One region of the Variovorax sp. P2_H12 genome, then DNA from elsewhere that is predicted to be linked to it. Evidence: riboswitches for the same ligand, from Rfam matches in the RefSeq annotation. Region 1 holds a riboswitch; the other holds the start of a gene.

Region 1 (5,938 bases):
CAGTACAGGCTCATCTTGTGAGCCGACCTGAGCGTTTATGGGAGTTTGCGCCTTCGGTGGGGCCCGTGGGCCCGCTCTCCTGCAGAGTGCGGATTGTAGCGGCGCAGCGCCGGCCTAGGGGCGCCGGAAGGCGAAATCGAGCTCGGGCCGCAGGCCGCTGACGATGCGCGCGATCGACTTGCCCGCGCCGCAGGCATGGATCCAGGTTCTGGTGCCGGGCGCGGTATTCAGGAACAGGTTGGGCAAGCGCGTCTTGCCGATCATCGGCAGCCGGTTGGTGCTGACCGCATGCATGGCGGTCTCGAAACGGGCCTGCTTGGCGTCGGCGACGCCGGGCAGCAGCATCTCGGTGCGGCGCACGATCGCCTGGAAGCGGTCCGAGTCGGGCTCGGCCGTCTCGTCGAGCCCGGCCTGCACGACGGCCTGAATCCGCAACTGCTCGCCGGCCGCCGTTTCGACGCGCGTGATGCGCAGCTTGCCTTGCCGGTCGCGCAGCGCGATGCGCGGCGCCTTCGCCGGGTCCAGGATCGGCATGGTGACGATGTACTCGCGCAGGAAGCGCAGCGGCATGTCGATGCCCAGGTCCTCGGCGTGCGGCACGCTCGAGGCCCCCAGCGCCAGCACGTAGGCCTGGGCGCGCAGCGTGGCGGGCTGGCCGGCGGCATCGAGCAGTTCGACGTGGTCGAGGCGGCCGTCGCGCTCCTTGAGCGAGACCACCGTGTGCCGGGTCATGAAGCGCACGCCCGCCGCACGGCACAGGAACACCAGGCTGGCCGCGAATTGCGTCGGATCGCGCGCCGGATCCTCGAGTGCATGGGTCGCCCCGGCCAGCTTGCCGCGGATCGCCTTCAGCGCCGGCTCCATGCCGATCGCTTCGTCGGCCGACAGCAGCCGCTCCTCGCAGCCGAGCCCCGTCCAATGGCTTGCCCGGGCCGTCCGCACGCGGAAGGCCTCGGGGTCGGTGAAGAGGTTCAGGAGGCCGGCCGTCCGCGGGCCCTGCGGCACGCCATCTTCGTCGCGCAGCGCCCGCGCGCTCTTGCGGCTGTAGGCGGCCAGGCGCACGAGATGGTCGAGAGGATCGCGTTTCGGCGGCGGCGTGCCCATGGCCTGGTTGATCAGGCCGGCCAGCCGGCGGCGCATGCGGCCGCACATCTTGGTCCAGCGTTGTGCGGTCCGGGGCGCTGCGAGTCCGGGCCGCACTGCGGGCGAATGTGCACCGACCGCGGCCAGGCCGCGCGCCTTGGCCGCCGGCGTCGCGTGCCGGTCGACCACGGTCACTTCATGACCGAGCTGCTGAAGGTAATAGGCCGAAGTCACGCCGAGCAAGCCGGCGCCAAGTACAACCACGCGCATGTCCGAATCCTTTTGGGATGGCATGAACGGCGGGCGTTAGCGCTTACTGTGAAAGCGGCAAGACCCGGGGTTCAGACTGCCGCTCCCCCTGTCTCTGTTACCTGAGAGTTTCACCCGCTGCGCCCGGCAGCGGGTTTGCTCCTTCGGTGCACCACTTGGCGTGGTGACTCTCCAGTCGGCGATTGATCAAAAAATAGGCAGTGGCCGAATCGCCTGGCGATTCACCTGAGCGTTCATGGGAGATTGCGCCATCGGTGGGACGGGTGCGTCCGCTTTTCTGCTCGCCGGATTTTATCGAGGAAACCCGTTTCGTGTGCGTCAGGCCCGGCGCAGGCGCGTGAACAGCTCGAATTCCCAGTTGCGCATGCCCAGCAGCAGCGTGTAACCCTCGCGCTCCTTGGGCGACAGCTTCTGATCGGTCTGGTGCTGCTGGGCGAAGTCCTGCGCGACCCGTTGCAGCCGGTCGAGGAAGGCCGGCGCCAGCGACTTGCTGATCGAGCCGTGCACCAGCAGCAGGCCTTCGGCGGGGCCGTCGAAACCGCCGCGGTAGTAGTCGAGCACCACGTTTTCGCGGAAGAAATCCATCACCGGCCCGTGCGGACGCCAGCGGAAGGTCTTGGCGAGCTTGAGCCGGTAGCGGTTCAGCGGCCGCAGCTCGATGATGCCGATCCGGTCGAGCTGGACCAGGTAGCCGATGCACTCGGCCTCGCTGATCCGGTAGGCGGCGACGATCTGCTCCAGCGTCCACTGGCTCAGCACGCAGATTGCCAGCAGAAGGAGCTTCTTGTCCTTGACCACCGCCTTCTCCTGCTCGAGGGTGAGTTCCTTGAGCAGGGGCTGAGCGTCCGCCACCCGGCGGGCCAGCTCCGCGAAGTCGATCTTGAGCGCCCGGCAGATCGCGTCGACCCGCGTCAGCGGCATGTCGCCCTTGGCCAGCATCCGCTTGACGCTGGATTCCGCCATGTCCAGCGATCTGGCCAGGTCGGCATAGGTCATGCGGGCGGTCTTGAGTTCGCTCTTGAGTGCGTTGACCAGGTCGACGGTGGTGCTCATGTCTGAGGGAGTATTGCGAAGCGATACCCGAAGTGGTGAAAAAGTGCTCCGTATCGATTCTCGATGCCCGGCGCGGGGTCGACAACCTAGATTCCGCCTCGTCGAGCCACCCATCGGAGTCTGCCATGTCCCTGCCGTCGTCCCTCTCCCATCGCGAGCGTGCACTGCTGGCGCTCGCCGCGCTGCTATCGGTCGCCGCGGTCTTCGGTCCCGCGGTGCCGAACCCGGCGCTGGGCGGCGCGCCCTTCGCCGACGGCCGGTCCTGGGGTGCGCTGCCGAACGCGATGGACGTCTTGAGCAACCTGCCTTTCGCGGTGGTGGGCATCTGGGGCCTGCGCTGGCTGCACTGGCTCGGTCGCGCCCACGACGAGCTGCTGGAGGCCGCGCCGCTGCCGCAGGCCCTGGCGCCGCTGCCCTTCGATGCACTGGATTGCGCCTGGATGTTCTTCGCCGGCCTGATCCTCACCGCACTCGGCTCGGCCTTCTATCACCTGCAGCCCGATCCCATGCGGCTGGCGGCGGATCGCGCCGGCATGGCGGTGGCTTTCGCGGGGCTGGTCGGTGTCGCTGTCTGCGAGCGGGTCAGCGCACGCGCCGGCTGGCCAGCCGCCTGGGTCACGCTCGCCGGCGGGCTGCTGGCAGTGGCAGTCTGCCATCGCAGCGGCAACGCGCTGCCTTGGGCGTTGGTGCAGTTCGGCGGCCTGGCGCTGGTTCTCGCGCTGGCGCTGGCACGGCCGGTGCCCGGCGCCATCGGCCTCGCGCTCGGCCGAGTGGTCTTCTTCTATGCGCTCGCCAAGCTGTTCGAACTGGCGGATCCTGCGATCCTCGAGGCGACGCAGCAGCTGGTGTCGGGCCACAGCCTCAAGCACCTGACGGCCGCCCTGGCGGCGCTTCCCGTGCTGCATGCGCTGCAGGCGATGGGGCGGCAGACCCTGCGGCACAATTCGCGGGCCGCCGCCCTGACGGCCTGAGCCAACAGACCGCTGCGCCCATTCGAATGACCCATCCTTCCGAAGTCTCGTCCGCCAGCCTGCCCGAGGGGCCCGCCCACGCCAACCAGTTCGCCTTGTTGCGGCAGCGGCGCTTCGCGCCTTTTTTCTGGACCCAGTTCGCCGGCGCCGCCAACGACAACCTGTTCAAGTTCGCCTTCACGGTGATGGTGACCTACCAGCTGCAGCTGGCCTGGATGTCGCCCGCCATGGCGGGGCTGGCGATCGGCGCCCTGTTCATCCTGCCCTTTCTGCTGTTCTCCGCCACCGCGGGGCAACTCACGGACAAGTACGACAAGACGAAGATGATCCGCTTCGTCAAGAACCTCGAGATCGCGATCATGGGCATCGCCGCCTGGGGCTTCCTGCGGGCGGACGCCGTCGTGCTGCTCGGCTGCGTGTTCCTGATGGGGCTGCACTCGACCCTGTTCGGCCCGGTCAAGTTCGCCTATCTGCCGCAGGTGCTCACGCCGCGCGAGCTCACCGGGGGCAACGGCATGGTCGAGATGGGCACCTTCGTCGCGATCCTGCTCGGGCAGGTCGCGGGAGGCCTGCTGGTCGCCCTGCCGCAGGTCGGCCATGCCACGGTGGCCGTGGCCTGCCTGCTGCTGGCGCTGGTCGGACGGGCGGTGGCGCAGGCGATCCCGCTGGCGCCGGCCACCGACCCCGGCCTGTCGATCAACTGGAATCCGGTCAGCGAAACCTGGCGCAACCTGAAGCTGGCGCACGGCAACGTGGTCGTCTTCCGCTCGCTGCTGGGTATCTCGTGGATGTGGTTCTTCGGCGCGGTCTTCCTGGCCCAGTTTCCGAGCTTCGCCAAGGAGGTGCTGCACGGCGACGAGCAGGTGGCCTCGCTGCTGCTGGTGGTGTTCTCGGTCGGCATCGGCATCGGCTCGCTGTTGTGCGAGACGCTGAGCCGGCGCCAGGTGGAGATCGGCCTGGTGCCGCTGGGCGCCATCGGCATGAGCGTGTTCGCGATCGATCTCTATTTCGCGTCGCGGGCGCTGCCGGCCGTGGGGCAGATGGGGCTGGGCGCGTTCTCGGCCCAGCCGGCCCACTGGCGCGTGATGGCCGACCTGGGGCTGCTGTCGCTGTTCGCGGGGCTCTACAGCGTGCCGATGTATGCGCTCATCCAGATGCGCAGCCAGCCCACGCACCGGGCTCGTATCATCGCGGCCAACAACATCCTGAATGCGCTTTTCATGATCGCCAGTTCGGTCATCGCCGGTGCGCTGCTGAAGGGTGGCTTCACGATTCCCCAGATCTTCCTGTTCACCGGCGTCGCCAACGCGGTGGTCGCTTTCTACATCTTCATGCTGGTTCCCGAATACCTGCTGCGCTTCGTGGCCTGGGTGCTGTCGCACCTGGTCTACCGCTTCGACATCCGGGGCCAGGAGCACATCCCGGCCGACGGGCCCGCGGTGCTGGTGTGCAACCACGTGAGCTTCATCGACGCGGTGCTGCTGATGGCCGCCAGCCCGCGCCCGATCCGCTTCATCATGGACCACCGGATCTTCGCCGTGCCGGTGCTCGGCGGGCTGTTCCGGTTGGCCAAGGCGATCCCGATCGCGCCCCAGAAGGAAGACCCGGCGGCCTACGAGAAGGCCTTCGCGGAGGCCGTGCAGGTGCTGCGCGAGGGTGACCTGCTCGCCATCTTTCCCGAAGGCGCGATCACGCGCGACGGCAGCCTGCAACCGTTCAAGGGCGGCGTGATGAAGATCCTGGACGCTGCCCGCGCCGAAGGCATCGACCCGCCGGTGATCCCGATGGCGCTGACCAATCTGTGGGGCTCGTACTTCAGCCGGGTCGAGACGCGCGCCGGCCAGAACGTCGCGATGGTGCGGCCGTTCCGGCGCGGCTTCTTCAGCCGCGTGGGGCTCCATGTCGGCGGCGCGGTGCCCCGCGTGGAGGTGCAGCCCGAAAGCCTGCGGCGGCGCGTGAGCGTGCTGCTCGGCAGCTGACGCCCGTCCGATGCCCGGCCTCCGTCAAATTCTCCACGCGATCACCTGGTTCGGTGACAGCGGTTTTCTGCTGCCCGCCGCGCTCTGGATCGCGGTGTGGCTCGGCATTCGCGGCGCCACCCGGCCCCTGGCGGTGCTCTGGGTGCTGCTGTTCGGCCTCGGTGGCGCCCTGATCGCGGTGTCGAAGATCGCCTTCCTCGGCTGGGGCATCGGCAGCGTCACGCTCGATTTCACCGGCTTCAGCGGCCACACCGCGATCGCGGCCAGCGTCTGGCCGGTGGCCTGCTGGTTGGTGGTCTCGCGCTGGGAGCATCGGGTCCGGGTGGGCGCAGCACTGCTCGGATGGTTGTTCGCCGCCTTCATCGGCGCCACCCGGCTGGCGCTCGATGCGCATTCGCTCTCGGAAGTGGTGTTCGGCTATGCGCTCGGCGCCGCTGTCAGCGGGACCTTTCTCTGGTGGCAGCACCGCCTGCCGCATCCACGCCTGAGCTGGACGCTGGTGCTGCTGAGCCTCGCCACGCCGGTGCTGTTCCTGCGGCCCGGCACGCCGGCGCCGACCCAGGGCGCGCTCGAAGTCATTGC
Region 2 (5,938 bases), on a different contig from region 1:
GAGATCCGGCCGGCCGAACTCTATGCGGTGCTGCGCAAGTCGGTGGTGTCCTCGTCGGTGATCATGTTCATCATCGCCAACGCCGGGCTGTTCGCCTTCCTGATCACGCGCGCCGGCGTGCCCGACGCCATCGGCCGCTGGCTGCAGGAGGTGCTGCAGTCGCCGGCGATGTTCCTGCTCGGTGTCAATGCCGCCCTGTTCGTGATCGGCATGTTCATCGAGACCAGCGCGGCGATCATCGTGCTGGCGCCGATCCTGGCGCCGGTGGCGATGCACTTCGGCATCGATCCGGTGCACTTCGGGCTGGTCATGGTGGTGAACCTGGCGCTCGGCATGATCACGCCGCCCTTCGGCGTCAATCTGTTCGCGGCCTGCACCGTGGCGCGCATCTCGCTCGACCGCATCGTGCCGTACCTCATCCCGTTCGTGCTGGTGATCCTGGCCTGCCTGATGGTGGTCACCTACGTGCCCGGCATCTCGCTCGGCTTGCGCGACCTGGTCTACTCGAAGTAGCACCCCACCGATGCGGACGGTTTCACGAAGCCGTCACGCAAGAGGCCCATGCTGCGGCGCTCGACCACCGAACGCCGCAGCATCCCATGTTCCTCATCAAGACCGACAAGGCGCGCCATGAACTCCGCCCCGGCTGCCGCAGCCTGGGCCAGCGCGAACGCGCCCTGCTGCTGATGGCCGATGGCCAGCGGTCGGTGACCGACTTCGGCCAGCTGTTCGGCGGCCGGGACGAAGCCGGGCGTGTCGCGCTGCATCTGGTGCGCGAAGGCTACCTCCTGGATCGCGGCCCCCTGGCGCACGACCGCGTGCCGGTGCCGGCGCCGGAGCAGCAACAGCCGGCCGACCCCGCGCCGGCCGCGGCCGATGCCTTCGACGGCAAGCGCTCGCTCGCCACCACGCGCATGTTCCTTTTCGATCTGTGCGAACGCATGTTCGTGCGGCGCGATCCCCTGCTGGCCGACCGCTTTCGCGAGCTGCTGCGGGAGGCCCGCGACCGCACCGCGATGCTGGCCGTGGCGGGCGCGATGCTGGACGAAATCGAACAGGCAGCGGGCACCGAACGCGCCGAGTCGATCCGCGAGCGCATCGACCGGCTGCTGCCTTCGACGGCCGTGCACTGAAAAACGCCGGCCGGGTGGCCGCCGATTCCCTTACACTCGCCCGGTCAGGAGAGCGTCCCGCCACCATGGGACCGCCGAAGGCGCAGGTCCCTCGAAACACGGGCCCGAACGCTCAGGCAAAAGGACTGACGAAGCGCCCGTTCCCGGGCGTTTCCTTGCTGGAGAGAGGCGGTTCGTCGCGCAGTCGCGCCGGTCCGTCCACCGAAGGAGCAAACCCCGATCGTGGGGCGAATCTCTCAGGTAAAGCGGACAGCAGGGGTGGCCCATGGCTTCTCGCCATGGAACTAGACTGCCCCTTTGGAGATACGCCCTTGGCCGCCGCATCCGACGATCTGCAGAAGACCCCGCTCCACGGCCTCCACCTGGAGCTCGGCGCCCGCATGGTGCCCTTTGCCGGCTACGCGATGCCGGTGCAATACCCCGCCGGCCTGATGGCCGAGCACAAGCACACGCGCGAGGCCGCCGGCCTGTTCGACATCTCCCACATGGGACAGCTGCGCCTGGCCGGGCCCGATGCCGCCGCCGCCTTCGAGAGCCTGATGCCGGTCGACGTGATCGGCCTGGCGCCCGGCAAGCAGCGCTATGGGCTGCTGCTGAACGACGAAGGCGGCATCCTCGACGACCTGATGTTCTTCAACGAAGGCCAGGATTCGCTGTTCGTGATCGTCAACGGCGCCTGCAAGCAGGCCGACATCGCGCACATCACGGCCCGGATCGGCCAGCGCTGCCAGGTGCTGCCGATGCCCGACCACGCGCTGCTGGCGCTCCAGGGGCCGCAGGCCGCGGCCGCGTTGGCGCGCCTGTCGCCCGGCATCGAGCGCTTCGTCTTCATGACCGGCGGCACGGTGCAGATCGGCGGCATCGCGGCCTTCGTGACGCGCAGCGGCTACACCGGCGAGGACGGTTTCGAGATCTCGGTCGCCGCCCGCGACGCCGAGCCACTGGCCCGCCTGCTGCTGGCCCAGCCCGAAGTGAAGCCGATCGGCCTGGGCGCGCGCAACTCGCTGCGGCTGGAAGCCGGCCTGTGCCTCTATGGCAGCGACATCGACGCTGGCACCACGCCGGTCGAGGCCTCACTCGGCTGGGCGATCCAGAAGGTGCGGCGCACGGGCGGCGCACGCGAAGGCGGCTTCCCCGGCGCGGCCAGGGTGCTGGCGCAGCTCACCGCCGCCAACGGCGCGGCCGGCCACCTGGACCACGAGACACTCAAGCGCAAGCGGGTCGGCCTGGTGGCACTGGAACGCATTCCGGTGCGCGACGGCACGATGCTCGAATCCTTCGAGGGCGGCCTGGCCATCGGCCAGGTCACCAGCGGACTGTTGGGCCCGACCGTCGACCGGCCGGTCGCGATGGGCTACGTCGCGCTGGCCTATGCCGAGCCCGGAACACGGATCCAGGCCATCGTGCGCGGCAAGCCGGTGCCGATGGAAGTGAGCACCCTGCCCTTCGTTCCCGCGCGCTACCACCGGGGCTGAGGCCTCCCCCGATTTCTCGATTTCTCGATTTCTTCAAGCCAGACACTTTTCAAGGAGTTTTTCATGAGCCTCAAGTACACCAAGGACCACGAGTGGGTGCGGCAGGAAGCCGACGCGGCGCTGGTCACGGTCGGCATCACGGTGCATGCGCAGGACGCCCTCGGCGACGTGGTCTTCGTCGACCTGCCCGAAGTCGGCAAGAGCTTCGCCCAGGGCGATGTCGCCGGCGTGGTCGAGTCGGTCAAGGCTGCGGCCGACGTGTTCATGCCGGTGTCGGGCGAAATCACCGAGGTCAACGAGGCGCTGCGCGCCGATCCCTCGCTCGCCAACAGCGCACCAATGGATGCCGGCTGGTTCTTCAAGGTGCGCGTGAGCGACCCCGCGCAGCTCGAGCCGCTGCTCGACGAAACCGCCTACGCGAAATTCTCCGCCGACAACTGACCCCTACGCCCGACCGGACCCTTCCATGCCGACGCCCGTGCTGCCCACTTCCCCCTCGCTCAGCGAACTCCAGAACGCCGAAGAATTCATCGCGCGCCACATCGGCATCGAAGCCGAGGACGAAGTCCGCATGCTCGCCGCCGTCGGCTCGGCCACGCGAGCCGAACTGATCGACGGCATCGTGCCGCCGGCCATCCGCCGGCGCCGGCCGATGCGGCTGGCGCCGCCGATCACCGAAGCCGATGCGCTGGCCGAGCTGAAGGCGATCGCCGCCAAGAACAAGGTGGCCAGGAACTTCATCGGCCAGGGCTACTACGGCACCCACACGCCCGGCGTGATCCTGCGCAACGTGCTCGAGAACCCGGCCTGGTACACCGCCTACACGCCCTACCAGGCCGAGATCTCGCAGGGCCGCATGGAGGCGCTGGTCAATTTCCAGACCATGGTCTGCGACCTCACGGGCATGGCGATCGCCAACGCCTCGATGCTCGACGAGGCCACCGCGGCGGCCGAGGCGATGACGCTGGCCCGGCGCAGCGTCAAGAGCAAGAGCAACGTGTTCCTGGTGTCGGGCGACTGCCATCCGCAGACCATCGAGGTGATCCGCACGCGCGCCGCGCCGCTGGGCATCGAGGTCAAGGTCAGCACCGCCTCCGAGACGCTGCCGCACCTGATGGCCAGCGGCGGCTTCTTCGGCGCGCTCGCGCAATACCCGGCCACCACCGGCCAGGTGCACGACCTGCGCCCGCTGGCCGGCCACGCGCACCAGTGCGAGGCCGCCTTCTGCGTCGCGGCCGACCTGCTGGCGCTGACGCTGCTGGCGCCGCCGGGCGAATGGGATGCGGACATCGTCTGCGGCACCACCCAGCGCTTCGGCATGCCGATGTGCAACGGCGGCCCGCATGCGGCCTACCTGGCCTGCCGCGACGAATTCAAGCGCTCGCTGCCCGGGCGGCTGGTGGGCGTCAGCGTCGACGCGCACGGCCAGCCGGCCTACCGGCTGGCGCTGCAGACGCGCGAGCAGCACATCCGGCGCGAGAAGGCGACCTCGAACATCTGCACCGCGCAGGTGCTGCCCGCGGTGGTGGCGAGCATGTACGCCGTCTACCATGGACCCGAAGGCCTGCGCCGCATCGCGCAGCGCGTCGCCCTGCTGACCGCGGTGCTGGCGCAGGGCCTCGAACAACTGGGCCGCGAGCTGGTCAACGGCACCGCCTTCGACTCGCTCACGATCCGCACCGGCGACGACACGCAGGCGATCAACGAACGCGCACAGGCCGCCGGCATCAACCTGCGCCACCGCCTGCAGCACCACCTGGGCGTCTCGCTCGACGAGACCACCACGCGGGCCGACGTCGTGACGCTGTGGGGTCTGTTCGCGCCGGCCGGCACGCCGGCGCCCGACTTCGACGCCATCGCCGCCACGGCGGCGCCGCGCCTGCCCGAGGACTTGCGCCGCACGAGCGCCTTCCTGACGCACCCGGTGTTCAACACCCACAAGAGCGAAACCGCGATGCTGCGCTACATCCGCAGCCTGAGCGACAAGGACCTCGCGCTCGACCGCAGCATGATCCCGCTGGGCAGCTGCACCATGAAGCTCAACGCGACCAGCGAGATGATCCCGATCACCTGGCCCGAGTTCGCCGACATCCACCCGTTCGCGCCGCCCGAGCAGATGCTGGGCTATGCGCAGCTCGACGCCCAGCTGCGCGCCTGGCTCTGCGAAGCGACCGGCTACGCGGGCATCAGCCTGCAGCCCAACGCCGGTTCGCAGGGCGAATACGCGGGCCTGCTCGCGATCAAGGCCTTCCATGAGGCGAAGGGCGAAGCGCACCGCGACGTCTGCCTGATCCCGTCGTCCGCGCACGGCACCAATCCGGCCAGCGCCCAGATGGTGGGCATGCAGGTGGTGGTGACGGCCTGCGACGCCGACGGCAATGTCGACATCGACGATCTGAAGCGCGCCTGCGAGAAACATGGCGACAAGCTGGCCGCGGTGATGATCACCTACCCCAGCACCCACGGCGTGTTCGAGACCCGCGTCAAGGAGCTCTGCGAGATCGTGCACGCGCACGGCGGCCGAGTGTACGTCGACGGCGCCAACATGAACGCGCTGGTCGGCGTGGCCGCCCCGGGCGAGTTCGGCGGCGACGTCAGCCACCTGAACCTGCACAAGACCTTCTGCATCCCGCACGGCGGCGGCGGCCCCGGCGTCGGGCCGGTGTGCGTGGTGGAAGACCTGGTGCCCTACCTGCCGGGCCACGTCACCGGCGGGCTGGCGTCGAACGGCGCGGTCGGCGCGGTCTCCGCCGCGCCGCTGGGCAATGCGGCGGTGCTGCCGATCAGCTGGATGTACTGCCGCATGATGGGCGCCAAGGGCCTGCAGGCGGCGACCGAGACCGCGATCCTCAGCGCCAACTACATCAGCGCGCGGCTCAAGGACCACTACCCGACGCTGTACGCGAGCCCGAACGGCCACGTGGCGCACGAGTGCATCCTCGACCTGCGCCCGCTCAAGGAGGCCAGCGGCGTGAGTGCCGAGGACGTCGCCAAGCGACTCATCGACTACGGCTTCCATGCGCCGACGCTGAGTTTCCCGGTGCCCGGCACGCTGATGGTGGAGCCGACCGAAAGCGAGCCGCTGGCCGAGCTCGACCGCTTCATCGACGCCATGATCGCGATCCGGGGCGAGATCCGCCGCGTCGAGGAAGGCATCTGGCCCAAGGACGACAACCCGCTGCGCAACGCCCCCCACACCGCCGCCAGCCTGCTCGGCAGCGAATGGACGCGGCCCTACTCGCGGGAGCTCGGCGCCTTCCCGCTGGACAGCCTCCGGCAGGCCAAGTACTGGCCGCCGATCGGCCGGGTCGACAACGTCTACGGCGACCG

What was found. A riboswitch is a leader RNA that binds a small molecule or an ion and turns the genes downstream of it on or off. The one in region 1 is predicted to bind glycine.
Region 2: another riboswitch for glycine. It lies ahead of gcvT (glycine cleavage system aminomethyltransferase GcvT); the one in region 1 lies ahead of AC1DYK_RS22530 (FAD-dependent oxidoreductase).

The regions. Positions count from the first base shown of each region.
Region 1 is NZ_JBFUFO010000029.1:121,562-127,499, reverse strand. It holds glycine riboswitch at 1-92, opposite strand, end outside; gene AC1DYK_RS22530 (FAD-dependent oxidoreductase) at 115-1,353, opposite strand; glycine riboswitch at 1,432-1,538, opposite strand; gene AC1DYK_RS22525 (helix-turn-helix domain-containing protein) at 1,672-2,406, opposite strand; gene AC1DYK_RS22520 (hypothetical protein) at 2,532-3,377, shown strand; gene AC1DYK_RS22515 (MFS transporter) at 3,404-5,356, shown strand; gene AC1DYK_RS22510 (phosphatase PAP2 family protein) at 5,367-5,938, shown strand, end outside.
Region 2 is NZ_JBFUFO010000025.1:42,260-48,197, reverse strand. It holds gene AC1DYK_RS19215 (TRAP transporter large permease) at 1-513, shown strand, start outside; gene AC1DYK_RS19210 (hypothetical protein) at 600-1,133, shown strand; glycine riboswitch at 1,177-1,263, shown strand; glycine riboswitch at 1,282-1,396, shown strand; gene gcvT (glycine cleavage system aminomethyltransferase GcvT) at 1,445-2,608, shown strand; gene gcvH (glycine cleavage system protein GcvH) at 2,672-3,049, shown strand; gene gcvP (aminomethyl-transferring glycine dehydrogenase) at 3,075-5,938, shown strand, end outside.